Regions from separate parts of the Sinobaca sp. H24 genome, predicted to be linked through region 1. Evidence: riboswitches for the same ligand, from Rfam matches in the RefSeq annotation. Region 1 holds a riboswitch; each other region holds the start of a gene.

Region 1 (7,877 bases):
TGCTTTTCCTGGCGGATAATCATACTTTCTGTTATTTCGATGATCAATTGTTCCGGCGGCACATCATAGTACCGGAGAAGCTTAATAATGTCTTCGGCCATCTGTTTATTTTCGAACTGCTGGGGAGAGATGTTTACAGCTAACTGGAAATTATCTTTTTCTCCTTTAATCCATTCTCCGGCGATACGAAAGCTTTCTTTCAGCACCCACCAGCCGATGTCTTCCATAAGGCCCGCTTTTTCGGCAATCGAGATAAATTCAGAAGGAGGCACATCACCTAATTGAGGGTGTTTCCATCTTAACAGCGCTTCAGCACCAATTAAACGGTTTGTATCCAGTTGTACCTGCGGCTGGAACAGTAGATGAAACTGCCTTTGCTCTACTGCCTGTTTCAATTCATTTTTCATATAAAAGCTACGTGTATACGTCCCAAGAATCTCCTGATTATAAAATTCAACCCGGTTTTTTCCTTTATTCTTAGCATCATACATAGCCAGATCCGCTTTGTTAAGAAGTTCTCCCATGTCACTTCCGTCTTCAGGATACATACTAACACCGGCGCTGAGTGTAAAAAAAATCTTATCTCCGTTGATCACGAGTCCACCGTTGTGACATTCTTTATAAATAAGCTGAAAAATGCTGCGGATATAGTCTTCTGTCAGTATCTCTTTTTCCTGCGGAAGCAGTACAACAAATTCATCTCCGCCAATTCGGGCTATCGTGCTTTGAGCAGGGAAATAAGATCTTAGGCAGCCGCTTATTGTTTGCAGTGCCCGGTCACCGGCCGCATGACCATATATATCATTAATCTGTTTGAAATAGTCAAAATCAAGATAAAGCACAGCTGTCCGGGGATGGTCCATGCTGCGCGTGGGAAAGTAATTAAAAATATAGGAACGGTTATAAAGCCCAGTCAGGGGGTCTTTAATTAAAGCTCCTTCGAGCGTGAGACTTTGATTAATAATATATCCCAGCATTTTCATAAGCCGGACGTCTTCTTCTGTGAACCGATACGCGTCCAGATCGAATACGCAGAGACTTCCAATCATCTCGTTCTCATCAGTAAAAATTGGAACGCCTATTAAAGAACCAGTACCTATAAAGTTAGTGATCACATGTTCTTTTGTAAGCGGGTGAAGGCTTAGATCATTAATAACCAGCGGGTTTTCTCCGCTCTCCGTTACCACCCGGCAGAACTCATAACGATAGTTCCGTGTTTCTCCTTCTTTAAGCAGTTTGTATCTTCGGTTGAACACACGACGTATTGTATTAACGGTTCCGTTGGAAGTAGAAAAAAAGACCGTGTTTGACTGCAGGGAAGTGCTCAAGTAATCAATCGCTTCCGAAACGATATGGTCAAGCTTTTCCGTATAATTAATTTCGGTGAACTGCATCATTCTTTCTCCTTTAAACGCTTTATTACCGGTACCCCTTACCTTAAATCATATGGAATAGGCAACATAACTTATTCGTATAGTTACTCTTATTCTATCACAGTGAACTTAATAAAAAGTCAAATAAAGATTATAATTGGTTAATCGTGATATAATAGTATTAAGAGAATATTCCTGCTTTATTAAGAGGTAACCTGACTTTTTAGAAGGGAGGTGGCAAAGATGACTGCTCCTGAAAAAGAAAAAAAGGGTACCATTCGTGATGAAATAAAAGAATACGAGCTTGAAATTGACCGCATGATCAACGAAGGCTTTGCCGGCGGACGTATCATTGACATAAAGAAAAAGCGTCCGAAAGATAAAACAGCAGGCGCCGAAGATTCATAACTAATAATGAAAACCGGTCCTCGTAGAGAGAGCCGGTTTTATTTGGAGGAAAAAATGAAAAGCTGTATTTATGATACGTTGATGGCACCACTTGAACAGGTCAAGCTTAAGCAGATCCGCAGAGATATGCTTGCCGGTGTAAAAGGAAACGTTCTCGATATTGGCTCAGGTACAGGAGCATCGATGCCTTACTACAGACAGGCGGAAAGTGTGACCTTCCTGGAGCCGGACGAGGGGAAGCTGAAACGAATCTCCCGCCGTACAGCGCTGCCACACGTATCCTATTATATGGCACAGGCTTCTGCAGAGAATATGCCATTTTCTAACGATACGTTTGATGAAGCCGCCGCTTTTCTTGCTTTTTGTACCATTCCGGATCCCATTCGTGCGTTACATGAAACCGCGAGAGTAGTGAAACCCGGGGGACGGATACAACTTTTGGAACACGTTCGTATGGACAGCCACCCGAGAGCGGCAAGGATTCAGGATATTCTAACACCGGCCTGGGAGCGGGTGGCGGAAGGATGCCAATTAAACCGGTCGACCCGGCATCTTGTGGAAAAAAGCCCGCTTCGTCTGGAACGTGTCCAATCATTATACGGCGGTCTGGTCCTTATACTGGAAGCGTATGTGCCGTTCTAAATTATTCCTCGGACGTCAGCTCATTTACAAGGATATCCAGCTGTTTCTCCATGGACACACCGTCATTAAACCAAAACTCTTTATGATCTACCATATGAATTTGATCGTTTTCATAAGCAGGCAGGTTTTTCCAGATCGAGCTTTCCATCAGTTCCTCTGCTTCCTCTACGCCGCCTTCTTCATATACTGTGACAAACATATGATCCGCTGCATATTCAGGGAGGGCTTCAAGAGAAAGGGCGGCAAATTGCTCGCCGGTATCAATCACTTCCTCCTGCACAAGGTCTGGAGCAGGGAGCTCAAGCGTTTCGTATAAGTTATACGTTCCGCGCCCCGGGGTGGTGTGGACATATATTTCTTTAGCAGACAATTCATACATGCCGACTGTTTCCCCAGACTCAATAATATCGTTTATCTGTTCTTTCGCATCCTCTCCCTGCTGTTCGTAGGAGGAAATCCATTCTTCGGCTTCTTCTTCGCGGTCCAGCAGCTCACCAAAGTGAGCGACTTCTTCTTTTGCATCCATTTCCGCCCACGGTACGGTGATCGTCGGGGCGATCTGCTCGAGCTGACTAATTACATTTTCCTCTAAATATGTAGGAGCCACGATAAGATCAGGTTCCATCTCCAGTACTTTTTCAACAGAAGGATCACCAACATCTTCTGCGTCAGCAAGTTCCTCTTCCAGATGATTGGAGTTGTTTTTTAACGTGGAGTCGATTCCGATTGGTTCAATGCCTAATGCAAGAAGGTCTCCTGCAAACTGAAGCGCGATAACACGTTCTGGATCTGCCGGAATTTCCACTTCACCGTTACCGGCTGTTACGGTTCTCATACCGCCGTCTGCTTCTTCTGTTTCCTGCGCACTGCTGTTTTCCTCAGAATCACTGCTGCCGCAGGCAGCAAGAAAAAGCACAAAGCAGAACAGAAAGGCTGAAAAACCTGCCTTTTTAATATACATTAACATCCACCATCCTTTATTGATATTGAAAATCATTATCATTTAAAAATATAGCAGGAAATTCTTTCCTTGTCTACATGCAATATGCAGTTGACTTCAAGTGAGGACCACGATATATTCAAAGATATAAACCGATCGGCAAATGACAGCAGTGGGAGAGACCGGAGGGTACCAATCCGGCACCGAAGGAGCAATTCGCCAAAAAGGCCTTGGCGGTTAAACTCTCAGGTAAACTGACCGCTGCCGGATGCACCTCTGGAGAGAGCCTGCGGGCCACCAAAGGGGAGCTTCGTTCAAGAAGCTAATCTCTCAGGTAAAAGGGACAGAGGAAAGGCAGAAGAAATTCTGGCTTTCCTCTGTCCCTTTTTTGTATAGTAAAGCATTACCGAGGCAGAGGAAACGCTGAATCCTAAGAGGAGCGTGGATTTAATGGGATTTAACAGCTGTTTTGATATTATTGGACCGATTATGGTGGGACCATCCAGTTCCCATACCGCAGGTGCCGTATCCATCGGAAGGTTTGTTTATGAGTGGCTTGGCGGAGTTCCGGACTGGACAGAGATTATGCTTTATGGATCGTTTGCAGATACGTACCAGGGACATGGCACGGATAAAGCAATAGTAGGAGGACTTCTTGGTATGGAGGCTGCATCCCACAGCATACGTGAGTCGAAGCGTTATTCCATAAAAGAAGGACTTGTCGTTAAGATGAATCCCAGAACAGACATAGGATGGGAAGGGCATCCAAACACGGTCCATATTCATGCAAACCGCTCCGGATATTTTACAGCGATAGAAGGTGTTTCAATCGGAGGAGGTCTTTCCGAAATAAGGAGCATCAACGGCGAAGCGGTTTGTATCGACATCCCGGCAGACAGTAATATTAAACAAATAGCTGATACTTATAAAAGCAGATTGGCTGGCCGACTATGACAACAGAACGAATGAAAGATATCGTCAACGCGGCTGAAGCAGATTACCTATCCATTGGAGAGTGGATGCTGAACAGGGAAGTTTCACGCTCCGGCAAAACGAAAGAAGCTATTCTTCTGCAAATGAGAGAACGGCTGCACGTTATGAAGAAGGCCGTACGCCAGGGCATCACGAATACAGAGGAGTCAGAAAGCGGCCTTTCCGGCGGCGATGCCGCCCGAATGCAGCACTATACGCAGCAGAACGTGCCTTTATCTGGAAAATTAATCAGCGACGCGATGCTGTTTGCCATGGCCACCTCGGAAAGCAACGCCCGGATGGAAGTTATTGTAGCAACACCTACTGCCGGATCCGCGGGTATTCTTCCCGGAATCCTGCTGTCACTCGAAGAGAACCAGCATATCAGCGAGAACCAGATAACGATGGGCTTGTTTTCAGCAAGTGCCATTGGCTATGTGTTTGCCAATCATGAGATGATCTCCGGTGCTGCCGGCGGCTGTCAGGCAGAAATCGGCTCGGCCGCAGCAATGGCAGCCGGTACAATTGTAGAAATAAAAGGGGGGACTCCCACTCAGGCCTCCGATGCGGTGGCGATAGCGATGAAATCACTGCTCGGTCTTGTATGTGATCCGGTAGCCGGCCTCGTAGAAGTCCCGTGTGTAAAGCGTAATGTCATCGGCACTTCGATTGCATTCAGCGCTGCTGACATGGCATTAGCCGGTATTCAAAGCCGCATTCCGTGTGATGAAGTTATTGATACAATGCACCGCATTGGAAGCAGTATGCCTGGTTCGTTGAAAGAAACGTCCAAGGGCGGATTGGCAGTAACGCCGGCCGGACAGCGAGCGGCTTCTGCGATGGCGGAAAGACCCTGTTCTTTTTAACAGTGCAGGAGGGAAATGCTTTCTTTTCTATGATATGATTAAACACACATGAGTTCGCTTGGAAAAGGAGGATGGCTATGGATCTGATTTTATGGTTGTCAATTATTGGTGCGCTGCTTGTTGGTGTTGCGATGCACCGGATCGAGCGAAGCAAAAACGCAAAAAAACGGCATAAAAGCCGCGGCCGGATGCGCACCCGCCGCATCCGCTGAATGCCAGGCTTCCTGGATATACTATTTTTTTCAAAAAAAGCCCGGTTCCTCTTAGTAGAGGAACCGGGCTTTTAGGTGCAGACAGCTTTAGAACGTAACGTCTTGTCCGTAATAAGCAGCTTCGTACAGTTTTTTCATCTGATCTTCGGATGTTTCACGAGGATTTGTACCGGTACATGGATCACCGACAGCATTTTTCGCCATTTCTTCTACATGAGAAGTAAATGTCGCTTCATCAAGACCCCATTTTTGCAGGCTGGAAGGAATATCCATCTGTACATTCAGGTCACGAACCCATTCGATCAATGAGTCTGTCAGTTCTTCTGATGTCGTGCCGTTCAGGCCGAGGCGCTTTGCGATAACAGCGAAACGATCTGCTGAAACAGAACGGTTGAACTGCATGACGTACGGCAGGTAAATGGCGTTGGCAAGACCGTGGGCAATGCCGAACGTTGGACCGCTTTTGTGAGCCAGGCTGTGGGCGTTACCGAGTACGGCGTTGGCAAATGCCATGCCGGCCATTGCCTGTGCATAATGAACCTGTTCGCGGGCTTCTTTGTTGCCGTCGTATGAACGAAGCAGGTCATTCTTTAGTATTTCTGCGCCTTCTAATGCCAATGCATCGGTAAATACTGTGCGAGGCTTGGCTACATACGCTTCGATGCAGTGTGTCACGGCATCCATTCCTGTATTAGCTGTTACATCCTTTGGCATTTGATCTACTGTCATTGGATCAATAATGGCAATATCCGGCGTCAGTTCAAAGTCAGCCATTGGATATTTGATATTTGTTTCCGCGTCTGTCACTACAGACAGGTTGGAAATCTCAGAAGCACTTCCGCTTGTAGTTGGAATACCGATGAACTTCGCTTTGCCGCGCAGGCGTGGAAGTTCAAATGGTTTGGTTGCATCTTCAAACGTAAGCTCCGGATGCTCATAGAATACCCACATTGCTTTTGCTGCGTCCATAACAGAACCGCCGCCGATTCCAATAACCCAATCCGGCTGAAACGATTCCAGAACAGATGCACTTTCGCTGATTTTCTGCGTTGTTGGTTCATCAGATATACCTTCGATTACTTTTGTTTCAATCGATGCTTTAGCCAGTTTCTGCTCGATCGCATCAAGCGTGCCGTTTTTCTTGGCAGAAGCGCCGCCGATAACGAGGGCTTTTTTACCTTCTAATGTTTCGAGTACGCCCAGTGCGTCTTCTCCGAAATAAATGTCTCTTGGTATTGTAAATCTATTCATAGGTAAAACCTCCAGTTGATTGTTTGAAAAAGTGTGAGAGGTTCTTTACCCCAGGCACAAAATCAAGTATACTTCGTACAAGCAGATAATGTAAGTACCCACATTTAACACACATAGTGATAAAAAGTATACTATTGGGCTGTGACAGCCCATAAAGGGGATAAAGAACATGAGTAGATTTGATGAGAAAGTATACAACTGTGAAAAAGAATTAACGTTATCCATCATCGGCGGTAAATGGAAAATGTTGATTATCTGGCATTTAGGTAAAGAAGGAACCAAACGATTTGGCGAGCTGAAAGCCATGATTCCGGGTATTACGCAGCGTATGCTCGTTACCCAGCTGAGAGAGCTGGAAGAGGACCAGATCGTCCACCGGGAAGTATATCCGGTCGTTCCGCCTAAAGTAGAGTATTCCCTCACAAGTCATGGTGAAACCTTGATTCCTATTCTCGATGTAATGTATGACTGGGGCAGAGGCTATATGACGGATGTTCTGAAAATGGATGAAGAAACGATTCAGGCCCACGTTAAATAAATACAACTCCTGTCCGGACACCGGGCAGGAGTTTTTTTGTCTGCCGGTATTGACCCTGACGCAGCGTTATCCTTTATCGTAAAAGACAAGAAAGGAGGAAACGACAGATGCTTCAAATTAAAAAAGCGGCAGAAACTGCGGGAATCAGTGTGCGAACGCTCCATCACTATGATGAGATCGGACTGCTCGTGCCTTCCATGCGCACGGACTCAGGCTACAGACTATACAGTGATGAGGGCATGGACTGCCTTCAGCAGATATTGCTTTTCCGGGAAGCCGGTGTACCCCTGCTATCTATTAAGGAGATGATCTCACTGGAGGTGCAGACACAGGTTCGTATGCTGGGTACTCACAAGGAAAAGCTTCTGGCCAAACAGCGGCAGATTCAGGAAATGATCCACACGATCGAACGGACGATAAGCTACCATAAAGGAGAAGAGATAATGAGTAACGCTGATAAATTCACAGGGTTTGACTTCACCGATAATCCGTACATTGAGGAAGCAGAAGAACGCTGGGGCAAAGAGTACGTTACATCAGTAAACCGGAAAATTAATCAATGCGAGGAAAACGGCCAGGAGCGGTTTACTGCCTTATACCAAAGTCTGGCAGAAGTGCGCCGGTATGATCCGGGCTCTGATGAGGCACAGAAAAGAATCGGAGAATGGTACGAGC
Region 2 (7,877 bases), on a different contig from region 1:
GGTTATATCAGAAAAGACACCATTTGCAGAAGAAGAATTTATGGTGCTTCAGGAAAAAGTAACAAAGCTTGAACAGATTCAGGAGGAAAATATTGAAGCTCTGTTAAAAATTATTATTCAAAGGAGAAACGGCGCATGACAAAAAGAAATATGAAAGAATCGGGATTTACGATGGTGGAAATGCTTATTGTTCTATTGATTATTACCGTTCTTTTATTGATTGCCATTCCAAACGTTGTTACCAATAACGGAGTGGCTCAGAATAAAGGCTGTGACGCTACGATTAAACTGTTGGAATCACAGGCAGCCGCATATGCAGTAGAATACAATAAAGCCCCGTCTTCTCTCAGTGAACTTCAGGAAGCGGAATATGTCGATAGAATAACCTGCCCGGATGAATCGCCTCTCGTACTGGAAAATGGGAAAGTGCGCAAAGGGTCTTAATGACACCAGTATTCAATGAAAAAGGGCATACGATGACAGAAATGCTGATTGTGCTGGGAATACTTATTATATTTACTGCCTGGCCTATACACAGTCTCTATACATTTTATCAGGTAAAAGAAATCGAACGATTTCTGCATGTGCTTGAAGAAGATTTGCTGTTTGCCCAGCAATACGCATATTCTCATGAAGAAGTAACTCAATTTTTATTTAATTCAAGCGCTGGATCTTACAGCATAAAACCTTTTCATTCATCAGCTGTTAAATCAAAGAAAATGCCGGAAGGAGTGTATGTAGAAAGCGCCAGTTTAAAAGAGTCAGATGTTGTTTTTACGGCAAATGGCAACATCCGCCGGCCGGGAACATTGACGATTGATACACCGAATAAGCGGTACAGACTGGTTTTTCTGCTTGGCAGCGGGAGGTTTTATATTGAACCAATGGGATAAGGGTTTTACGCTGCTTGAATCCACAGGGGCTCTTGCTTTAATTCTGCTTGCCGGACTGTTCGTGCTTCCTTTGTATACAACAGCTTCTATAGAAATTCGTTCGGTTCAGGAAGAGCAGAGAGCTCTGGCTGTTCTGGAAGAAGAGGCATGGCTTGTAAACACAGCAGATGTTACGAAACAGCCCTATCAGTCTAAGAGCCCGAGGGACATATATACTTTACACAGCTATAGGGAAAAGGGCGGAACCACGGTTTGTGTGGAATGGGAGGCACAAAATAAACGAAATTCGAAAAAATGCCTGCATGTATATGGGTGAAGAATCAGGATTTACTCTCATTGAAACAGTACTATCTTTAGCAATAACGCTCATTGTTGTTGTACTGATTATCCCTTTTATAGGGGTATTCTCCAGCGATTTGATAAAAGGAAGACAGGACATTCCGATATTTTTTCAGCAGCTTAAAACGGATTTTGATTATGCCCATGAGTTAGAAATAGAAGAAAACCGGATAGTAATAAAAGAACCAGAGGATGAACGTCTTTATGAACAGCGGGAAGACCGGATTGTGCGTAGAAAAAACAATGAAGGATTTGAAATTGTTCTCCAGAATGTGGAAACGTTTTACGTGGAGCCCAGAAAATATGGTGCTTATATTACAGTGATAGAAAAAAACGGACGAAAATGGGAGACGCCTGCAGGATTCCGCCTGTCGGTCATAGGGAGGGATGGAGGCTGGATCAAAAGGGAGGAATGATGCCTATAGCCGCAGCACTATGCGCACTATGCGCCGGACTGGCAATGCTCATGGTTGGAAGCTATGCGGTTCATAAACAAAACGCAGTGCTTCATGAACAAAGTATCAGGCTGGAATGGACGCTTCAAAATGCAGAAAAGAAATGGTATCAGGATGGAAAACAGGCGGGGAAACAGGAATATATTTTTCCTGAAGCAAAGGCTGTAATTAATTCCAGCTCTCCTGTATCCGAAAAGCCCGTGTCAAGATTACAGCGCAGCTCGAGAGCGGAGAGGAAAGGAGCCACTCCTTTTATTATGAATCGATGAACTAAAGCTTTGAAAGCATTTACAAATAGAAGTTTTCTGCTATATACTATATACAACTACTCTTATTTAAAGGGCATACATAATAGCGCTAATGATAAGAAAAGGGGGTATGTTGAATGGATCGCATGTTTCGGGTGATTTCATTTTGGACGACTGTATTTGCAGTGCTTTTCTTGTTGGGGATATGTTTCAAATGGCTGTTTTCTTTTTTGCTCAGACCGCTGTTTTTCTGGACTTGGTTTCATGAACTTATCTGAACGAATGTATGTTTATATTTTTGGCATCTATTTAACCGTTTTTTTTGTAGGATTTACTTATTACACCACATTTATGATGGAAACAGGTTTTCATTAGAAATGCCGTTTTTTTCAAAACAAAAAGGCTCCCATCGAGAGCCTTTTTGTTTTGTATTCTAGTATTGTTTTAAGAAAACCCATGAAGAAAAGGGTTAGAGGCCATCTCATTTCCAATCGTAGTAACATTCCCATGGCCGCAGGCAACAGAAGTTTCTTCAGGAAGCGGCATAAGCGCTTCGTTAATGCTGGTAATAAGCGTTTCGTAGTCTCCGCCCGGCAGGTCCGTCCGGCCAATGCCGCTTTCAAATAATACGTCTCCTGAAAAACGGTTTTTGTTTCTTTATGGTAAAAAGAAATGCTGCCCGGTGAGTGGCCGGGAGTATGAAAGAGGGTAAAATGAAAAGATCCTATGTTGAGCTCGGATTCTTTCGTGATAAATACGTCAGCAGGCTCTGCTTTAATGGCTGCATCTCCTAAAAAGCGGGATGACCCATTTTTTTCAGGGTCTGTAAGCCAATCTTGTTCCGATTCATGCAGATAAACAGGTATATTCCATTTTTGACGCACATCTTCTACAGCGCCAATATGGTCAAAATGAGCATGGGTTAGCAGCACAGCCAGAGGTTGAAGGTTATTATCGGATAGCCAGGCATTTAGTACATCTCCATGTCCACCTGGGTCAAAAATAACGGCTTCTTTATTTTTATTAAATAACACATAACAATTTGTCTGCAGGGGGCCTAACGGTATTTGCTTCCAATCCATAATCAAGAGGACTCCTTTCGTTTGCCGGTCTATCATTTATTGTACGTTAAAAAAAATATAGGTGCAAAATAAGAAAACAAACGGTATAATTAAATCAATATCATAATTGTTTGAAAAATGTAAATAGAATACTGTACATATTAAAGGGGGTAGACCGCATGGCTTTAGGTGTAACACTTTTAATAGTGGCAATCCTGTGTGCTCTCGCTGTAGTAAGAGAATTAAGACGCCGTAATTTTTTTGCTGTTGGTTTTGCAGGAGTCGCTTTTTTAGTCTTTGGATGGTTTTCCGTCATGACGTTAATCAGCGGGGCACCAAGCATATAAAAAAGAATATCGACGGATGACGATAAAGGGAGAGCCCGCATACAGAGGAGCGGCGCCGAAGGAGCAAACTGCAGCAGCAGTGAATCTCTCAGGCAAACAGACTTTTATCCGACGAATCTCTGGAGAGTGCCCGTGAGCGGGCCACCCACGAAGACAGTCTCATAGAGATGAAACTTTCTGGTTTTAGGACAGAGAAACCCATATCAGGGGTTTCTCTGTCTTTTTTGTTTTTACAAATGAAGGAGGATATACAATGCCATTGCAGACACCGCTCTACACGCTATATGAAAAGTATGGGGCAAAAACAACGGATTTTGGAGGCTGGGAGCTGCCGGTTCGTTTTAGCAGTATTAAAGAAGAACATGAGGCGGTAAGAACAAAAGCTGGATTGTTTGATGTCTCTCACATGGGAGAAGCCATTGTAGAAGGGAAAGATGCAGAGGCTTTTCTGCAGAAAATGCTTACCAACAACCCGGCTTCATTGGAAAATGGCAAGGCCATGTACACTTTTTTGTGCAATGAACAGGGAGGGACGATTGATGACCTGCTTGTTTATCAACTGAATGAAGAAAAATATTTTCTCGTACTTAATGCAGCCAATACGTCGAAAGATGTTGACTGGCTTACGGAGCATGCCGGGCCGGACGTTCAAATAAAAGATATATCAAAAGAAACAGCTCTTCTTGCCCTGCAGGGACCTGCAGCAGAAGAAAATTCTACAGACATTAACACAAACTAACTTAAAAGAAATCAAGCCTTTTCGATTTTCTGAAAAGACAGAGCTTGCTGGGTGCCGGGTGCTTGCAAGCCGCACCGGCTATACGGGAGAAGATGGATTCGAAATTTACTGCAAAGCAGAAGATGCTGCGGGTATATGGGAGACGATCATGGAGGCAGGGGGCCCGCACGGTCTTTTGCCGGCAGGACTCGGAGCCAGGGACACGCTTCGTTTTGAAGCGAAGCTTCCTCTGTATGGACAGGAACTTTCTGATACCATTTCTCCTCTGGAGGCAGGAATGGGTTTCGCTGTGAAGCTGAAGGATTCCAGAGAATTTATTGGAAAAAAAGCACTGCAAAAGCAAAAAGAGGCCGGAGTTCCGAGAAAACTTGCTGGAATTGAAATGATCGATAAAGGTATACCCCGCACTGGCTACACCGTATTTTCTCCTGACTCCAGAGAAGTGGGCTTTGTCACTTCCGGAACGCAGTCTCCTACTCTTGGAAAGAATGTCGGTCTCGTTTTAATAGAAGCAGCAGCGGCAGAGTTGGGCAGTGAAGTTATTGTTGATGTTAGAGGCAAGAATAAAACAGCAAAAGTCGTACCGGTTCCATTTTATAAAAAAGGATAGGAAAGAGGAGGAATAAAAATGGATTTTCGATATTTGCCCATGACAGAAACCGATAAGCAGGAAATGCTAAAAACTATAGGAGTTTCCACTACAGAAGAACTTTTTGCCGATATTCCGGAAAAGATACGGTACAAAGGGGAAATGAAACTGCGTGCCCCATTGAATGAAACAGCATTAATGAAAGAACTGCAGCAGTTGAGTAATAAAAATGCTGATCTGCAGTCGTACCCCTCTTTTTTAGGCGCAGGAGTGTATGATCATTATATTCCTTCGATTGTTGATCATGTTATCAGGCGTTCAGAATTTTATACAGCTTACACTCCTTACCAGCCTGAAATTTCCCAGGGAGAGCTGCAGGCTATTTTTGAGTTTCAGACAATGATATGTGAACTAACTGGCATGGACATTGCCAATTCATCTATGTATGACGGCCATACCGCCCTTGCCGAAGCGGCACTGGTTGCAGGAAGCCAGCACAAAAGTTCCTCGCGGAAAATTTTAGTGTCGGAAGGTGTTCATCCGGAATCGCTGCACGTAATCGAAACCTATGCTTCCGGGCCGGGAATTATAGTGGAGACCATTCCTCTTACAGATGGAAAAACAGATATGGACGAGCTGGAAAAACAAATCGACGAGCATACAGCCGGTGTTATCCTTCAGTATCCTAATTTTTACGGCTCGATTGAAGATCTTCAGTCTGCAGAAAAACTAATCCACCAGCATAAATCCTTATTCATCGTATCAAGTAATCCGCTGGCACTTGGCGTACTGAAATCACCCGGCTCATTTGGTGCCGATATTGTTACCGGCGACGCCCAGCCTTTTGGTATCCCAACCCAGTTTGGCGGTCCGCACTGCGGATATTTTACGACAACAAAAAAATTAATGCGTAAAGTACCAGGCAGACTTGTCGGACAAACGGAAGATGAAGATGGAATCCGTGGATTTGTACTGACCCTCCAGACAAGAGAGCAGCACATCCGCAGAGACAAAGCGACATCCAACATCTGCTCGAATCAGGCACTTAATGCGCTGGCGGCATCTGTAGCAATGACTGCTCTCGGCAGACAGGGCGTAAAAGAAATGGCTGTGCAGAATGTGAAAAAAACACACTATTTGAAGCAGCAGCTTCAGCAGGCGGGCATAGAAATAACAGCAGAGCAGCCTGTGTTTAATGAATTTGTTATCCAGCTCCCGGACTCTGTCGATAACATAAATCGTTCTTTATTTGAACGCGGCATTATCGGCGGATATGATTTGGAACAGACGAAGGCAGGCAAAAAAGGGCAGATGCTCCTTTGTGTGACAGATAAACGCAGCAAAGCAGAGATGGATCACTTTGTGGAAGAATTGAAAGGGGTGCTGGCATGAATAAAGAACAGAAACTGATATTTGAATACAGTAAAACGGGACGTACCGGCTATTCGCTTCCGGAGCTCGAAGTGCCGGACGTGGACCTGGATATGATTCTGCCTGAGGAGATGCAGCGTACGGAAAACCCGGAACTGCCGGAAGTATCAGAGCTCCAGATTATGAGGCACTATACAGCTCTATCTACTAGAAATCACGGCGTTGATTCCGGCTTTTATCCACTCGGCTCATGTACGATGAAGTATAACCCAAAGATGAATGAAGACTCCGCCAGATTAAAAGGGTTTGCCCATCTTCATCCCTATCAGCCGGACTATCAGGTGCAGGGTGCCATGCAGCTGATGTTTGAACTGCAGGAAGAGTTAAAAGAGATAGCTGGTATGGACGAAGTAACCCTTCAGCCGGCTGCAGGAGCTCAGGGAGAATGGACCGGTCTGATGATGATTAGAGCGTTCCATGAGGCAAATGGGGACCACAAACGAACCAAGGTAATCGTTCCTGATTCGGCACATGGAACCAATCCGGCGTCAGCTACGGTAGCTGGATTTGATTCCGTAACGGTAAAGACCGATGAACGCGGTCTGGTTGACCTTGAACATTTAAAAGAAGTAACAGGAGAAGACACGGCCGCTTTGATGCTGACAAATCCTAATACGCTCGGACTGTTCGAAGAAGATATTCAGGAAATGGCAGCTATTATTCATCAGGCCGGCGGCAAGCTTTACTACGATGGAGCCAATTCCAACGCTATTTTAGGAATAGCACGTCCGGGCGATATGGGGTTTGATGTCGTTCACCTGAACCTGCATAAAACATTTACCGGGCCTCATGGCGGAGGAGGTCCGGGCAGCGGCCCTGTAGGCGTAAAAAAGGATTTAATTGCCTACCTGCCGAAACCGCTGCTTGTAGAAGAAAACGGAACCTACAAATGGGACTATGATCGTCCGGAATCTATTGGACGAGTAAAGCCTTTTTATGGAAATTTCGGAATCAATGTAAGAGCCCATACGTATATCCGCACGATGGGGGCTGAGGGGCTCCGCAAAGTATCTGAATACGCGGTACTGAATGCAAACTACCTGATGAGACTTCTCGAACCGTATTATGATCTTCCATATAATAGACACTGTAAGCACGAATTTGTTCTTTCTGGAAAAAGACAGAAACAGCTTGGTGTGAGAACGCTTGATATCGCTAAACGTCTGCTGGATTTTGGGTATCATCGCCTACTATATATTTTCCTACTAATGTAGAAGAGTGTATGATGTTTGAACCAACAGAGACAGAGGCTAAAGAAACGCTTGATGAATTTGCAGACGCTATGATTACGATCGCGAAAGAAGCAGAAGAAAGTCCGGAAACGGTTCAGGAAGCGCCGCATACGACAGTTATTAAAAGGCTGGATGAGACGCTTGCAGCAAGAAAGCCGGTTCTGCGACATGAATTTTCTAAAAAAGAAGAAGCTATCATCATAAAGAAAAAAAGCTGTCTCCGCGGGGAGACAGCTTTTTACTTTCTAATTTTGCCAGTCCATTTTTTAAAACCGGTTTTTAACTGGGAGATGTTTTCATTGCCGGTTTTCTTTTGAATAACCGGGCACTGCTTGCTTCGAGATCCGGACTGCAGTACAAGTAGACCGCCTGTCCTTCCGTATTTCGGTAATGCGCTGTTTTAACTGGGAAGCGGAATGTTTCTGGCGCCGAGTATATGGCCGCCATTATATTCACGGGGTTCTCTACGTCAATCAGCTGAGCTTTTCTGTACCCCTGTTTGAATTCTTCTTCTGTCAATTCTGTTAGAAACTTAGGCTTTAC
Region 3 (7,877 bases), on a different contig from region 1:
CGGCTGATGTCTTTATTAGGTGTATAGACCTGCTTAGAATCAAAATAATGCATCGGCGTCTCAAGCTCCCGGCTTACTTCGTACAGCTCCTCAAGGTTTTCGTGAGTCAGCGACAGCTCGTTTACGACGCGGCCGGTATGCGTGTCCTGAACGAGCGCCCCGTTGTAGGCAATAACGTAGTCCCCCTCGTCTGTAAGCCCGAGTTCATCCAAATAGCGGTGTACGCCGCCAATCGGGCGTCCGGTGCAGAGAACAATGTGGGACCCTTTGGAGCGGGCTTCGAGCAGCGTCTCCCGCACCTCCGGTGTAATCTCGTGCTGATCGTTCAGCAGCGTTCCATCCATATCAATAGCTATTAATTTGTACATGGGAAATCTCCTATCCTGTTTCTCTATTTTTCTCTCTATCAGCATAGCGCGTTTAAGAAATGAAATCTATCCTGTCTATGGAAGCAGAACCACTTTCCCTAGTTTTCCGGCTTTTTTAAAATACGTCTGCGCTTTTCCCGCCTCTTCTAATGAAAAAGTACAGTCGATCACCGGTTTTATTTTCCCGGCAGCGACCGCGTGTAGCAGATGTTTGAATTCGGCCCTTGTTCCCAGCACAGAACCGTAAAGCGTAATATGTTTTAAATAAAGAAGCCGGAAATCAAGCTCTGTTTTCTGGCCGCCCGCTCCTGCGGGAACACGTCCAAGCCCTTGCTAAGGAGCTGGACATCCCTTTACTGTTAAAGCGATGCACTCCTGACACTAAAAACGTTATCTTTATCATCATAGCGTGTTAAAGGGCCGAAATCCATCCCGTTATCAGAAAAAAAGCGCCGCTCCAAAGAGAGCAGTGCGCTATGGATGGCGGGTTAAGAAGAAAGACGGGCGTTTCCGTATATCCGCATCGCTTCTTGCATAAATACAGCCAGGCCGTCTCCAAACTGATCAATGTTTTTAGTGAAACGCTCGTCCTCTGTATACATTCGGCCTAAGCTGATAAACACTTCCGGCGGATATTCCCCGATCGTCTGCAGCAGGTCGTACCAGTGACCGATTCTTTGCTGCACCTCGTCAGATCCCGGGTCTTTCCGACGCACTTCTGCCAGGCTCCGGTAGATGTCGTTAAATCGCTCCTGTTCGTTCTCGCTCCAATGATTGACGTTCCGATTAACGGCGTTAACTTTTTCTCTGCCCCAGCGCTTCTGTGCTTCTTTTTCATATGGGTTGGTTGAAAAATCAAACCCTTTAAATTTATCTGGGTTGTTCATCGTCTTCTCTCCTTTATGGTGACGTATCGTCCGGTCAATCGTGCCGATCATCTCCTCAATCTGCTGCTGTCTGGCGCGCAGCCTTTCTTTATGACCGGCAAGCATAGATACCTGTTCCTCTGTCGTTAAGGCGGGCATGGTCTTAATAGTGGCCAGCGGGACTCCGGCATCCCGCAGAAGCAGAATCTGCTGGAGACGGTCCATCTCATCATCATTGTAGAGCCGGTAACCTGATTCTGTGCGCATCGAAGGCACCAGCAGGCCGATGTCATCATAATGGTGAAGCGTGCGCACACTGATTCCGGCAGTTTCTGCCGCTTCCTTAATTTGGAGCATCCTTTTCTTCCTCCTTCCTATCTTTACTATAAGGTCTGACGCAGCGTGAGGATCAAGGGGCTGCAGATAAAAAAATCCCGCCCGGTAGCCGGACGGGATTTGTGTTTATTTTACGTGGGCCTGGATCGTTTCTTCATCCATCTTGAGTACATCGGTCATGTAGCCTCTGCCCCAGTCATACATTACATCCAAAATAGGAATTAAGGTTTCACCGTGGCTCGTGAGGGAATACTCTACTTTAGGCGGAACGACCGGATATACTTCCCGGTGCACGATCTGGTCTTCTTCGAGTTCTCTGAGCTGGGTGACTAGCATGCGCTGCGTAATACCTGGAATCATGGCTTTCAGCTCACCGAATCGTTTGGTGCCTTCTTTGCCCAGATGCCAGATTATCAGCATTTTCCATTTGCCGCCGATAATCGATAAAGTTAGTTCTTTTTCACAGTTGTACACTCTTTCATCAAATCTACTCATGTTCTTTATCCCCTTTACAGGCTGATATGGCCCAATAGTATACTTTTTATCACTATGTGCGGTAAATGTGGGTACTTACATTATCTGCTGGTACGAAGTATACTTGATTTTGTGCCCGGGGTAAAGAACCTCTCACACTTTTTCAAACAATCAACTGGAGGTTTTACCTATGAATAGATTTACCATACCAAGAGATATTTATTTCGGAGAAGACGCACTGGGCGTACTCGAAACACTTGAAGGCAAAAAAGCCATCCTCGTTATCGGCGGCGGCTCTGCCAAGAAAAACGGCACGCTGGACGCCATCGAGCAGAAACTGGCTAAAGCATCGATTGAGACAAAAGTAATCGAAGGTATATCCGATGAACCAACGACGCAGAAAATCAGCGAAAGTGCTTCCGTTCTGGAATCCTTCCAGCCGGACTGGGTCATTGGTATCGGCGGCGGCTCTGTTATGGACGCAGCCAAAGCAATGTGGGTCTTCTATGAGCACCCGGAGCTGACGTTTGAAGATGCAACAAAACCTTTCGAACTTCCACGTCTTCGCGGCAAAGCGAAATTTATTGGCATTCCAACAACAAGCGGAAGTGCTTCTGAGATTTCCAACCTGTCTGTTGTAACCGATGCGGAAACAAATATCAAATATCCAATGGCTGACTTTGAACTAACGCCGGACATTGCGATCATTGATCCAATGACGGTAGATCAAATGCCAAAAGACGTAACGGCCAACACAGGCATGGATGCCGTAACGCACTGCATTGAAGCATATGTAGCGAAGCCGCACACGGTATTTACCGATGCATTGGCTTTGGAAGGCGCAGAAATTTTGAAAAATGACCTGCTCCGCTCGTATGACGGCAATAAAGAAGCCCGCGAACAGGTACACTATGCACAGGCAATGGCCGGTATGGCGTTTGCCAACGCTGTTCTTGGTAACGCGCACAGCCTGGCTCACAAAAGTGGTCCAACATTCGGCATCGCCCACGGCCTTGCTAATGCGATCTATCTTCCGTACGTGATGCAGTTCAACCGTTCTGTTTCAGCTGACCGCTTTGCAGTAATTGCAAAACGCATCGGCCTGAACGGTACGACATCTGAAGAGCTGACCGATTCGTTGATCGAATGGGTTCGCGACTTGAACGTACAGATGGAAATTCCTTCTACCCTGCAAAAATGGGGACTTGATGAAGAAACGTTTACTTCTCACGTAGCGGACATGGCGAAAAATGCTGTCGGTGATCCGTGTACCGGCACTAATCCCCGCGAAACATCCGAAGCAGAGATGAAAAAATTATACGAAGCTGCTTATTACGGACAAGACGTCACGTTCTAATACTGCTTACCTCAAAAAGCCCGCTTCCTCTACTAAGAGGAAACGGGCTTTTTTACTGAAAAAAACAGCTTATTTTGGAAATCTCGTAATCAGCGGATTCTGCGGGTGCGCATCCGCCCCCGGCTTTTATGCCGTTTTTTTGCATTTTTGCTGCGCTCGATCCGGTGCATCGACACGCCAACGAGCAGGGCGCCAATAATTGATAACCATAAAATCAGATCCATAGCCATCCTCCTTTGCAAAACGAACTCATATAGGTGTTATCATATCATAGAAAAGAAGGCATTTCTCTAATCCCCTGTTAAAAAGAACAAGGCCTGGCCGCCATCGCTGCTGACGCTTTCTGTCCGGCAGGGGTTACCGCAAGTCCGCCTTTGGAAGTTTCTTTTAAAGCAGACGGCATGCTGCTTCCAATGCGATGCACGGTATCAATCACTTCATCACAGGGTATTCGGCTTTGTATACCGGCTGAGCCTGCAGTAGGCGTAGCAACGATCACTTCCATGCGGGCATTGCTCTCTGAGACAGCCATCGCAAACAGCATAGCGTCACTGATTAAAGTTCCGGACAACGGTGTGCCCTGTTGAACATAGTCGTTCATACGGGAGGCATCACCGCCCGAAAGACCACTTTCGGATTCACAGGTATTAGCTGTTCCTTTTTGGACAGCCTGCTTCATTACCTGCAGCCGTTCTTTCATCTGCAGACGAACTGCTTCCTCTGATCTGCCGGACCGAATAACTTCCCGGTTAAGCATCCATTCTCCTATAGAACTGCTTCCTGCCTCTGCTGCCTCAACTATATCCTTCATTCGCTCTTTCATCATGAATATCTGTCCTCCTTTTTTTAAAGTCGGCTGCAATTAGTTTTAATGCTGCATCGGCTGCGATTGCAATATGTACTGGTTCATTATTGAGCGAGCGGATTTCTGACAGCCCTCCGCCGATAGAAGCTCCTTCTACTATTACAGTTTGTCCAGATAAGTGAGCTTTAATAACAGCAGTGTTCGGATGACCGTCCCATCCCACGTCAGTCATTGGATTTAGTATAATATTCATTTTCATGTCCTCTGCTTCTTTCTGTGACTCACGTATACCGTGTGATCGAGCATCCATACCCAGCAGTCCGCCAACAATCGCTTTATCAGTACCATGCCCTTGAAATGTATCGGCAAAAGAACCATATAAGGTGATTTCTGCCCATTCCGGTACGTTCCCCAGCCATTCATAAACGAATCGTCCAATCGAAACCGCACCCGCTGTATGGGAACTGGACGGTCCTACCATAATTGGTCCGATAATATCAAAACAACTGTCAAAACTCATTAAACCCACGCTCCTTATTGGATTGATGGATTTTCTCTTATCCAGTAATGCTTCACCGCGCAAAAAAGGGACAGAGAAAAGCCAGAATTTCTTCTGCCTTTTCTCTGTCCCTTTTACCTGAGAGATTTGCTTCAAACAAGGAAGCTCCCCTTTGGCGGCCCGCAGGCTCTCTCCAGAGTTGCATCCAGCAGCGGTCAGTTTACCTGAGAGTTTAGCCGCCAAGGCTTTTTTGGCGAATTGCTCCTTCGGTGCCGGATACTTAAACCGGTCTCTCCCCCTGCTGTCATTTGCCGAACATATTATTTCTTTGAATATACCGCTGTATTCTCTTAAAGTCAACGTTCTATTATATCTGGACAAACAAAAATATTCCTGTTATGTTTTAAATGATAATGATTTTCAATATCAATAAAGGATGTGTATGTATATGTTGAAAAAATGGACGACAGCTTCTGTTTTTCTTTTCTGTCTTGCGCTTTTTCTTTCCGCCTGCGGAAACAGCGGCTCTGAGGAAAACAGCGATACCGGAGAAGCCGGACAGGCTGAGGAATCCAGTGACACGAGAACCGTTACCGCTGAAAATGGTGAAGTGGAAATCCCGGCAGATCCGGAGCGTGTTATTGCGCTGCAATTCGCCGGCGACCTTCTTGCTTTAGGTATTGAGCCCATAGGCGTGGATTCTACAATAAAAAACAATTCCGAACAGCTGGGAGAGGAACTGGCTGATGCGGAAGATGTAGGAGATCCCTCCGTGGAAAAGGTCCTGGAAATGGAACCGGATCTTATTGTAGCCCCTACATATTTAGACGAAAATGTTATCAGCCAGCTCGAACAAATTGCTCCAACGGTTACTGCACCATGGGCGGAGATGGATGCAAAAGAAGAAGTGGCATATTTCGGTGAGATGCTTGGTCGTGAAGAAGAGGCAGATGAATGGATTGCTTCCTACGAACAGCAGGCCGAAGACGCCCAGGAACAAATCAATGATATTATTGATTCCGGCGAAACCGTGGGAGTGTATGAATTATCTGCGAAGGAAATATACGTCCACACCACACCGGGACGCGGCTCCTATAATTTATACGAAACCCTGGGTCTGCCTGCTCCTGACCTCGTTCAGGAGGAAGTACTGGATCCCGGCGAACAGTTCGCAGCGCTTTCTCTGGAAGCACTGCCCGACTATGCAGCGGACCATATGTTTGTCACTGTCTATGAGGAAGGCGGCGTGGAAGAAGCAGAACAATTAATGGAGAGTTCCATTTGGAAAAGTCTGCCTGCTTATCAAAACGACCAGATATATATGGTGCCACTGGAGAAATTCTGGTTTAATGACGGAGTTTCGCTGGAAAGACAGCTTGATATTCAGGTGGAGGAGCTTACTTCAGGGGACTGACTCCAGAAGGTACATAAGCTTCTATAATGAGAAATAGTCCGCCGTATAATGAACGAACCTGATTGATGCGCAGCGGACTTTCTTCCACCAGCTGCCGGGTCGGCCGGTTCAGCTGACAGCCCTCTGCGGCCAGCTGCCAGGCTGGTGTTAGAAAATCCTGGAGCGCCGCCGCCTTTGGGTGATGATCCATTCGAACATGCTCAAATAACTGTACGCGCCCCCCTGGTTTGACGACTCTAGCAGTTTCGCTGAGAGCGAGTACGGGATCCGGGATTGTGCAGAACGCAAGAAAGGCGGCGGCTTCATCAAACGTATTATCAGGAAAAGGAATGCATTCAGCAGAAGCTTCTGCCCAGTAGAGTTCCCCATGCTTTCTCTTACGGGAAATGCGTCTGATTTTAGCGGCATCCGGCTCCAGCATGGTGACACTTTCCGCCTGCTGATAGTAAGGTATCGAAGCACCTGTACCAGAGCCGATATCAAGCACATGTCCTTTAACAGATTCGAGCATCCCGCGGCGTATCTGCCTAAAGCGGCTGTGTTCGAGCGGAGCCATAAGCATATCGTAAATACAGCCTTTCATTTTTTTCCCCCAGACAAAACCGGTTCTCTAGAAAGAGGACCGGTTTTTTATTTATGATTCTTCAGCGCCTGCTGCGTTTTCTTTTGGACGCTTCCGTTTTATATCGATAATGCGTCCGCCGGCAAAGCCTTCGTTAATCATGCGGTCGATATCAAGTTCATATTCTTTTATTTCATCACGAACGATACCCTTTTTCTCTTTTTCAGGAGCAGTCATCTTTGCCACCTCCCTTCTTGAAAAACGGCTCACCTGAAAAATAAATCAGGTATATTTTCTTACTCCTATTATATCATGATCTTCAAGATATGAATCATTTCCTACATTTTATTTCGTTCACTGTGGTAGAATATACTTAACTATATTCTCAAATTATGGTAGAAATATAATATTATATCCATTCTGCTTTAATTTAGAGTTTGAAGGAGAAACGATAATGCCTTATATGGAAATTAATTATACAGAAAAGCTGGATCACATTGTGTCGGAAGCAATTGATTATTTAAGCGCTTCTCTGCAGGCAAATACAATATTTTTTTCCACTACCGATGGAAACGTTAACACGATAAGACGCGTTTTCAATCGCAGGCATAAGCTGCTAAAAGAAGGCGAAATCCGGGATTACCGCCACGAGTTCTGCCAGGTGGTTACGCGGAGTGGAGAAAACCCGCTCGTTATTAATGATTTAAGTCTTCACCCGCTCACGAAAGACCATCCGGTTACCCGGCTGGTGGGCACCGGCTCTTTAATGTGAGTTCCTATTTATACAGAAGAAAAAGTTATTGTCGGAAGCCTCTGCGTTCTGGATCTCGATCCGTATCATTTTGCGGAGGAACATGTACGGCTGATGAAAATGCTTGGGTTTATTGTCAATCAGAGTCTAATGCTTGAAGATGCCTTAATAACAGACAGGCTGACAGGTTTATACAATCGTTCTTATATTTTTGATCATTTTCCGTGTTACAGTACCACCCACTCCCGAATAGCGGTTCTTTATTTGGATTTTGATTACTTTAAAGAGATAAACGACATATACGGACACGCCGCTGGAGACAAAGCACTTCAGTCAATCAGCCAATGTCTAACCACTTATCTTCCCCCACAGAGCACGGTTGCCAGAATCGGAGGCGATGAATTTGTTGTGCTGATCCCCCAGGAAAACATACCCCTTACTCAAG
Region 4 (7,877 bases), on a different contig from region 1:
AGCACAGCTGATTGACGTAAGAGAACCCCGTGAATATGACGGCGGCCATATACTCGGCGCCAGAAACATTCCGCTTTCCCAGTTAAAACAGCGCATTACGGAAATCCGGAAGGATCAGGCGGTCTATTTATACTGTCAGTCCGGGTCCCGCAGCAAGCAGGCGGCTCGTGTTATCCAAAAGAAAACCGGCAATGAGGACATTTATCAATTAAAAACCGGCTTCAAAAAATGGACCGGCAAAATTAGAAAATAAAAAGCTGTCTCCCCGCGGAGACAGCTTTTTTGTTCTATGATTGATAAGCTTCTTCTTTTTTAGAAAATTCATGCCGTAGCACGGGTTTTCTTGCAGCCAGCGTCTCATCGAGTCTTTTGATTACGGTTGTATGAGGGGCTTCCTGAACCGTTTCCGGATTTTCTTCCGCCTCTTTGGCAATCGTTATCATCGCGTCTGCAAATTCATCCAGCGTTTCTTTTGCCTCGGTTTCTGTCGGTTCAAACATCATACACTCCTCTACATTGGTAGGAAAATAAATGGTAGGAGGATGATAGCCGAAATCAAGCAGCCGCTTCGCAATATCCAACGTTCTGACCCCGAGCTGTTTCTGTCTTTTTCCGGAAAGAACAAATTCATGCTTGCAGTGTTTATTGTACGGCAGATCATAATAAGGCTCGAGAAGCCTCATCAGGTAGTTTGCATTCAGAACTGCATATTCAGACACTTTACGCAGACCTTCAGCCCCCATCGTGCGGATATACGTATGCGCACGTACGTTAATGCCAAAGTTTCCGTAAAAAGGTTTTACACGTCCAATAGATTCCGGACGGTCATAGTCCCATTTGTAGGCTTCATTTTCTTTTACAAGCAGCGGTTTCGGAAGATAAGCGATTAAATCCTTTTTTACACCTACAGGTCCGCTTCCCGGACCACCGCCTCCGTGCGGGCCGGTAAATGTTTTATGCAGATTCAGGTGAACCACATCAAATCCCATATCGCCCGGGCGCGCTATTCCTAATATAGCATTGGAGTTCGCCCCATCATAATACAGCTTGCCTCCAGCCTGATGAATAATCGCCGCCATTTCCTGGATATCCTCTTCAAACAAGCCAAGTGTATTTGGGTTTGTAAGCATTAGAGCTGCCGTGTCTTCCCCAACGACTTCTTTTAAATGCTCAAGATCCACCAGACCACGTTCATCGGTTTTTACCGTCACTGAATCAAACCCGGCTACCGTAGCGGACGCTGGATTTGTGCCGTGTGCCGAATCCGGAACAATAACCTTGGTTCGTTTAAGGTCTCCATTAGCTTCGTGGAACGCTCTAATCATCATCAGGCCGGTCCATTCCCCCTGCGCTCCTGCGGCCGGCTGAAGCGTCACTTCATCCATTCCTGCTATCTCTTTGAGCTCTTCCTGCAGCTCATACATCAGCTGCATCGCGCCCTGCACCTGATAGTCCGGCTGATACGGATGAAGATGGGCAAATCCTTTCAGCCTGGCGGAGTCTTCGTTCATTTTAGGGTTATATTTCATCGTACATGAACCAAGCGGATAAAAGCCGGAATCCACTCCGTGATTTCTAGTCGATAGTGCTGTATAGTGCCTCATAATCTGCAGCTCTGATACTTCCGGAAGTTCCGGGCTGTCTGTCCGCTGCATTTCTGCAGGCAGAATGGTATCCATATCCACATCAGGTACTTCCAGTTCCGGCAGCGAATAACCTGTACGACCAGCTTTGCTGTACTCAAAAATCAGCTTTTGTTCTTTATTCATGCCAGCACCCCCTTCAGTTCTTCCACAAAGAGATCAATCTCTGCTTTGCTGCGTTTATCTGTTACACAAAGCAGCATCTGTCCTTTTTTGCCTGCTTTCGTCTGTTCCAGGTCGTATCCGCCAATGATGCCGCGTTCGAATAGGGCACGGTTTATTTTATCGGTCGAGTCCGGGAGTTGAATAACAAATTCATTAAAAACGGGCTGCTCTGCTGTTATTTGTATTCCTGCCTGCTGCAGCTGTTGTTTCATATAATGTGTTTTTTTAACGTTTTGGGCGGCCATCTCTTTGACTCCCTGCCTGCCGAGCGCCGTCATGGCTACAGATGCAGCCAGGGCATTGAGTGCCTGGTTGGAACAGATGTTGGACGTCGCTTTATCACGGCGTATATGCTGTTCTCTCGTCTGAAGCGTCAATACAAATCCACGGATGCCATCCTCGTCCTCCGTCTGGCCGACGAGCCTGCCCGGTACTTTTCTCATTAATTTTTTCGTCGTTGTAAAATAACCGCAGTGTGGGCCCCCGAACTGCGTCGGAATCCCAAATGGCTGTGCATCGCCGGTCACGATGTCTGCACCAAATGAGCCGGGTGATTTCAGTACGCCTAGTGCCAGAGGATTACTGGATACGACAAATAGTGATTTATACTGATGGATCAGTTTTTCGGCGGCCTGCAGATCTTCAATGGAACCATAGAAGTTAGGATACTGCAGGATAACCCCGGCCGTATGTTCATCAATCTGTTTTTCCAGTGCATCCATATCTGTTTTTCCATCCGTAAGCGGAATAGTCTCTACCACGATCCCAGGTCCGGAGGCATACGTTTCTATTACATGCAGCGATTCCGGATGAACGCCTTCCGATACTAAAATTTTCCGCGATGGGCTTTTGTGCTGGCTTCCTGCAACCAGTGCCGCTTCGGCCAGCGCGGTATGGCCGTCATACATAGACGAGTTGGCAATATCCATCCCTGTCAATTCACATACCATCGTTTGAAATTCAAAAATTGCCTGCAGTTCCCCCTGGGAAATTTCCGGCTGGTAAGGCGTGTAGGCTGTGTAAAATTCTGAACGCCGGATCACATGATCAACAATGGAAGGAATGTAGTGATCATAAACCCCCGCTCCTAAAAAGGAAGGGTACGACTGAAGATCAGCGTTTTTATCGCTCAACTGCTGGAGCTCTTTCATTAATGCCGTTTCATTTAATGGGGCACGCAGTTTCATTTCCCCTTTATAGCGTATCTTTTCAGGAATATCAGCAAAGAGTTCTTCTGTAGTGGAAACCCCTATGGTTTTGAGCATTTCCTGTTTATCGGTTTCTGTCATAGGCAGATAGCGAAAATCCATTCCTATTCCTCCTCTTTCTTATCCTTTTTTATAAAACGGGACCGGTACGACTTTTGCTTTTTTATTCTTGCCTCTAACATCTACAATAACTTCACTGCCTATCTCCGCAGCTTCGGTTTCCATTAAAACGAGACCGACATTTTTGCCAAGAGTCGGCGACTGTGTCCCGGAAGTCACAAATCCTACCTCTTTATTATCAGTGGAAAATACAATGTATCCGGTACGGGGAATGCCTTTATCAATCATTTCAATACCGGCCAGTTTTCGCGGAATTCCGTTATCTTTCTGCTTTTGCAGTGCTGTTTTTCCTATGAATTCACGGGAATCCTTCAGCTTTACTGCAAAACCCATTCCCGCTTCCAGCGGAGAAATAGTGTCAGATAATTCCTGCCCGTACAAGGGAAGCTTTGCTTCAAATCGAAGCGTGTCTCTGGCACCGAGACCAGCCGGCACAAGGCCGTGGGTACTGCCCGCGCTCATCAGCGTTTCCCATAGCCCCTCAGCATCTTCGGACCGGCAGTAAAGCTCAAATCCATCTTCTCCGGTATAGCCGGTACGGCTGGCGAGCACCCGGTATCCGGCGATATCCGCCTTTTCGAGAAAGCGGAACGGTCTGATTTCATCTAAATCTGCTTTTGTTAAAGTCTGCAGTATTTCTGCTGCCTTTGGTCCCTGCAGAGCAAGAAGAGCCGTTTCTGATGATATATCTTTGATTTGAACATCCGGGCCGGCATAGGTGGTAAGCCAGTTTATGTCTTTTGATGTATTGGCTGCATTTAGGACAAGAAAATACTTTTCCTCATTCAGCTGATAAACCAGAAGATCATCTACTGTACCTCCGTCTTCATTGCATAAAAAAGTGTACATCGCTTTGCCATTTTCCAACGCTTCCGGATTATTTGTAAGCATCTTCTGTAGAAAAGCTGCTGCTCCCTGCCCCTCTACGATTGCTTCTCCCATATGAGACACATCGAACAGTCCCGCCTTCGTTCTTACAGCTTCATGCTCTTCTTTAATGCTGCTGAAGCGGACCGGCAGCTCCCAGCCGCCAAAATCCGTTATCTTTGCGCCGTACTTTTCATAAAGTGGGTAAAGCGGTGTTCGTAATGGCATATGCATCCTCCTTCGTTTATAAAACAAAAAGACAGAGAAACCCCTGACATGGGGTTTCTCTGTCCTAAAACCAGAAAGTTTCATCTCTATGTGAGACTGTCTTCGTGGGTGGCCCGTTTGAACGGGCGCTCTCCAGAGATTCGTCGGATAAAAGTCTGTTTGCCTGAGAGATTCACCGCTGCTGCAGTTTGCTCCTTCGGCGCCGCTTCTTTATATGCGGGCTCTCCCTTTATCGTCATCCGTCATTATTCACTTTATATACTCGGTGCTCCGCTTATTATCGTCATAACGGAAAACCATCCAAAAACTAGAAAAGCAACTCCTGCAAAACCGACAGCGAAAAAATTACGGCGCTTTATTTCCCTTACTACAGCGAGAGCACACAGGATTGCCACTATTAAAAGTGTTATACCTATAGCCATGCAGCCTACCCCCTTTAATATGTACAGTAGTCTATTTACATTTTTCAAATAATTATGATATTGCTTTAATTATACCGTTTGTTTTCTTATTTTGCACCTATATTTTTTTTGGCGTACAATAACTAATAGACTGCGAAACGAAAGGAGCCATTCCTGCTATGGATTGGAAACAAATACCGTTAGGCCCTCTACAGACGAATTGTTATGTTTTATTTAATGAAAATAAAGAGGCTGTTATTTTTGATCCCGGCGGCCACGGGGATATCTTAAATACCTGGCTGATTGAAAACGATCTCCGCCCACAGGCTGTTTTATTAACCCACGCCCACTTTGACCATATTGGTGCGGTTGAAGATGTTCGTCAAAAATGGAACATCCCGGTGTATCTGCACGAAACAGAAAATGACTGGCTTACGGATCCCGAAAAAAATGGATCCTCCCGTTTTCTTGGCGGGGCCACCATAAAAGCGGAGCCTGCCGATGTGTTTATTACTAAAGAATCCGAACTTCAAGCAGGTTCTTTTCACTTCAGCCTATTTCATACTCCCGGCCATTCCCCCGGCAGCGTCTCTTTTTATCATAAAGAGACCGAAACGGTATTTTCAGGAGACGTGCTCTTTGAAAATGGGATTGGCAGAACAGATCTGCCCGGAGGAGATTACGAAACACTGATCAAAAGCATTAATGATTTCCTTATGCCTCTTCCTGAAGATACCGCAGTTGCCTGCGGCCACGGAAATGTGACGACCATCGGAAATGAAATGACATCCAATCCTTTTCTTCATGGATTTTCTTAAAAATAATGTACGCCATGCAAAAAGGCTCTCCAAAGGAGAGCCTTTCTGCTTGAAAAGAGTTTATCTGCTTTTTAATGAAAACCAGTTTCCATCATAAAAGTCGTGTAATAGGTAAACCCTACAAAAAAGACAGTTAAGTAAATGCCGAAAATATAAACATACATTCTTTCAGATAAATTCATAAAACCTAATCCAAGAAAAACGGCGGTCTGAGCGAAAAAGAGCAGAGCCATTTGAAACATGTCCCCTACAAAGAAAAGCACTGCAAATACAGTCGTCCAAAAAGAAATCACCCGAAACATGCGATCCATTCAACATACCCCCTTTTCTTATCTTTAGCGCTAGTATGTATGCCCTGTAAATAAGAGTAGTTGTATATAGTATATAGCAGAAAACTTCTATTTGTAAATGCTTTCAAAGCTTTCCTGTGCGGATTCATAAGAAAAGGAATGACTTCTCCGTTCTCCGCCCTCGAGCTCTGCTGAAATCATCACGCGGGACGTCCCGGGTCCGGTAATGGTTGAGACCACGACCGCCTCTCCCGTTGGAAACACATACTCTTGTTCTCCCGGCTGTTTTCCTTCCTGATACCATTTCTTTTCTGCATTTTGAAGCATCCATTCCAGTTGGATGCTTTGTTCATGCAGAGCAGCGTTTTGTTTTGTGAACTGCATAGCTCCCAACCATGAGCAGCACCAGTCCCGCACAGAGAGCACATACAGCAGCTGCTATCGGCATCATTCCACCCTTTTGATCCAACCGTCATCCCTCCCTATAATTGACAGCCGGAATCCTGCTGCTGTTTCCCATGTGCGTCCATTTTTCTCTGTTACGGTAATATATGCCCCATACTCTCTTGGTTCTACGTGAAAGTTTTCCACATTCTGAAGAACAATTTCAAACCCTTCGTTATTTTTCCTCCTTACAATCCGGTCGCCCCGTTGTTCATAGAGACGCGTATCGACAGACTCTTTTATCACCAGCCTGCCGTTTCCTACTTCTAATTGATGCGCGTAGTCAAAATCCGTTTTAAGTTGTTGGAAAAACACAGGTATATCCTGCCTTCCTTTTACTACATCACTTGAGAATACGCCTATTAGTGGAATAATTAAAACGATAACAATAAGCGTTATGGAGAGGGAAAGTACTGTTTCAATAAGGGTAAACCCTGAGTCTTTATCCGTATACATGCAGACATTTTTCCGTGTTTCGTTTATTTTGCGCCTCCCATTCTACACAGACCGTCGTGCCGCCCTGTTCTTCATAAGTTCGTAATGTGTATATGCCTTTTGGACTTTGGGTCTGGTAGGGCTGTTTTGTAACCTCTGCTGTATTAACGAGCCATGCCTCTTCTTCCAGCACAGCCAGTGCTTTTTGTTCTTCCTGCACGGAACGAATTTCTACAGCCGCAGTAATATATAAAGGAAGGACAAATAAGCCGGCAAGAAGAATTAAAGCAAGGGCACCCGTAGATTCGAGAAGCGTAAAACCTTTATTAGATTGGTTCAATATAAAACCTCCCGCTGCCGAGGAGAAAAACGAGTTTGTACCGCCTGTTCGGCGTATCAATCGTTAACGTTCCAGGCCGGCGGATATTTCCGGCTGCCGTAAAGACAATGTCCGACTCTTTTAAACTTGCACTTTCTATATACACACCGGGAGGCATTTGTTTCGATGCGGCCGCCGGGGAATGAAACGGCTTAATGTGATAGGACTGAGAGTTTGAATCAAATAGAAAATGGGTCACCTCTTCATGAGAATATGCATACTGCTGGGCGAATAACAAATCTTCTTCAAGGGTGTACAAAAACCGCTGGATTTCTTTTTCTTGATAAAACGTATAAAGACTATGAATCGGCCAGGCGGTAAATATGACCAGCATACCTAGAACAATGAGCATTTCTACCATCGTATGCCCCTTCTCATTTAAAACGGCTGCCATTAAGACCCCTTGCGTACCTTCCCGTTTTCCAACACAAGAGTGGATTCATCCGGGCATGTGATTCTATCGACATATTCCGCCTCCTGAAGTTCACTCAGCGAAGCAGGTGCTTTATTAAATTCGACTGCGTACGCCGCTGCCTGGGATTCAAGAAGCTTAATCGTAGCATCGCATCCTTTGTTTTGTGCTACTCCGTTGTTTGTGACTACATTTGGAATAGCAATTAATAAAAGAACGGTAATAATCAGCAGCACAATCAGCATTTCCACCATCGTAAAGCCAGCTTCTTTCTCATACCTTTTTTTCATACTCCACTTCTCCTTTGAATGATAATTTTCAACAGGGCCTGAATATTTTCTTCCTGAATCTGCTCGAGCTTTGTTACTTTTTCCTGCAGCTGAATAAATTCTTCTTCTGCAAAGGGTACTTTTTCTGTTATAACCGGCATGTACTGATCTCTCCTTTAAATAGCATTCATTAGTTCA

Evidence for each region. Region 1 has a riboswitch for glycine ahead of MMY81_RS29340 (serine dehydratase beta chain). Riboswitches for the same ligand answer to the same signal wherever they lie in the genome.
Region 2: it holds a riboswitch for glycine, as region 1 does, so the genes downstream of both, gcvT (glycine cleavage system aminomethyltransferase GcvT) here and MMY81_RS29340 (serine dehydratase beta chain) in region 1, are expected to answer to the same signal.
Region 3: it holds a riboswitch for glycine, as region 1 does, so the genes downstream of both, MMY81_RS08280 (serine dehydratase beta chain) here and MMY81_RS29340 (serine dehydratase beta chain) in region 1, are expected to answer to the same signal.
Region 4: it holds a riboswitch for glycine, as region 1 does, so the genes downstream of both, gcvT (glycine cleavage system aminomethyltransferase GcvT) here and MMY81_RS29340 (serine dehydratase beta chain) in region 1, are expected to answer to the same signal.

The regions. Positions count from the first base shown of each region.
Region 1 is NZ_JALBWT010000043.1:21,229-29,105, forward strand. Features, by position in the region: gene MMY81_RS29320 (bifunctional diguanylate cyclase/phosphodiesterase) at 1-1,397, opposite strand, end outside; gene MMY81_RS29325 (hypothetical protein) at 1,617-1,781, shown strand; gene MMY81_RS29330 (class I SAM-dependent methyltransferase) at 1,836-2,423, shown strand; gene MMY81_RS29335 (ABC transporter substrate-binding protein) at 2,425-3,384, opposite strand; glycine riboswitch at 3,527-3,634, shown strand; glycine riboswitch at 3,637-3,713, shown strand; gene MMY81_RS29340 (serine dehydratase beta chain) at 3,814-4,317, shown strand; gene sdaAA (L-serine ammonia-lyase, iron-sulfur-dependent, subunit alpha) at 4,314-5,201, shown strand; gene MMY81_RS29350 (hypothetical protein) at 5,273-5,413, shown strand; gene MMY81_RS29355 (iron-containing alcohol dehydrogenase) at 5,501-6,664, opposite strand; gene hxlR (transcriptional activator HxlR) at 6,834-7,202, shown strand; gene MMY81_RS29365 (MerR family transcriptional regulator) at 7,310-7,877, shown strand, end outside.
Region 2 is NZ_JALBWT010000027.1:37,947-45,823, forward strand. Features, by position in the region: gene MMY81_RS24290 (hypothetical protein) at 1-139, shown strand, start outside; gene comGC (competence type IV pilus major pilin ComGC) at 136-444, shown strand; gene comGD (competence type IV pilus minor pilin ComGD) at 444-893, shown strand; gene MMY81_RS24305 (hypothetical protein) at 877-1,209, shown strand; gene MMY81_RS24310 (competence type IV pilus minor pilin ComGF) at 1,202-1,648, shown strand; gene MMY81_RS24315 (hypothetical protein) at 1,645-1,956, shown strand; partial or broken gene MMY81_RS24320 (DUF2626 family protein) at 2,073-2,310, shown strand; partial or broken gene MMY81_RS24325 (MBL fold metallo-hydrolase) at 2,380-3,017, opposite strand; gene MMY81_RS24330 (DUF2759 domain-containing protein) at 3,176-3,343, shown strand; glycine riboswitch at 3,360-3,457, shown strand; partial or broken gene gcvT (glycine cleavage system aminomethyltransferase GcvT) at 3,597-4,692, shown strand; gene gcvPA (aminomethyl-transferring glycine dehydrogenase subunit GcvPA) at 4,711-6,063, shown strand; partial or broken gene gcvPB (aminomethyl-transferring glycine dehydrogenase subunit GcvPB) at 6,060-7,507, shown strand; gene MMY81_RS24350 (hypothetical protein) at 7,614-7,877, opposite strand, start outside.
Region 3 is NZ_JALBWT010000004.1:195,487-203,363, forward strand. Features, by position in the region: gene yidA (sugar-phosphatase) at 1-368, opposite strand, end outside; partial or broken gene MMY81_RS08255 (zinc-binding dehydrogenase) at 444-686, opposite strand; gene MMY81_RS08260 (MerR family transcriptional regulator) at 857-1,591, opposite strand; gene hxlR (transcriptional activator HxlR) at 1,697-2,065, opposite strand; gene MMY81_RS08270 (iron-containing alcohol dehydrogenase) at 2,235-3,401, shown strand; gene MMY81_RS33305 (hypothetical protein) at 3,491-3,625, opposite strand; gene MMY81_RS08275 (L-serine ammonia-lyase, iron-sulfur-dependent, subunit alpha) at 3,703-4,227, opposite strand; gene MMY81_RS08280 (serine dehydratase beta chain) at 4,196-4,726, opposite strand; glycine riboswitch at 4,908-5,013, opposite strand; gene MMY81_RS08285 (iron-hydroxamate ABC transporter substrate-binding protein) at 5,154-6,119, shown strand; gene MMY81_RS08290 (class I SAM-dependent methyltransferase) at 6,103-6,702, opposite strand; gene MMY81_RS08295 (hypothetical protein) at 6,754-6,918, opposite strand; gene MMY81_RS08300 (hypothetical protein) at 7,136-7,453, shown strand; partial or broken gene MMY81_RS08305 (putative bifunctional diguanylate cyclase/phosphodiesterase) at 7,583-7,877, shown strand, end outside.
Region 4 is NZ_JALBWT010000002.1:135,153-143,029, reverse strand. Features, by position in the region: gene MMY81_RS03875 (rhodanese-like domain-containing protein) at 1-253, shown strand, start outside; gene gcvPB (aminomethyl-transferring glycine dehydrogenase subunit GcvPB) at 288-1,769, opposite strand; gene gcvPA (aminomethyl-transferring glycine dehydrogenase subunit GcvPA) at 1,766-3,118, opposite strand; gene gcvT (glycine cleavage system aminomethyltransferase GcvT) at 3,137-4,231, opposite strand; glycine riboswitch at 4,373-4,470, opposite strand; gene MMY81_RS03855 (DUF2759 domain-containing protein) at 4,486-4,653, opposite strand; gene MMY81_RS03850 (MBL fold metallo-hydrolase) at 4,812-5,450, shown strand; gene MMY81_RS03845 (DUF2626 domain-containing protein) at 5,522-5,761, opposite strand; gene MMY81_RS03840 (hypothetical protein) at 5,849-6,124, opposite strand; gene MMY81_RS03835 (competence type IV pilus minor pilin ComGF) at 6,188-6,640, opposite strand; gene MMY81_RS03830 (hypothetical protein) at 6,627-6,959, opposite strand; gene comGD (competence type IV pilus minor pilin ComGD) at 6,946-7,392, opposite strand; gene comGC (competence type IV pilus major pilin ComGC) at 7,392-7,700, opposite strand; gene MMY81_RS03815 (hypothetical protein) at 7,697-7,840, opposite strand; gene comGB (competence type IV pilus assembly protein ComGB) at 7,856-7,877, opposite strand, start outside.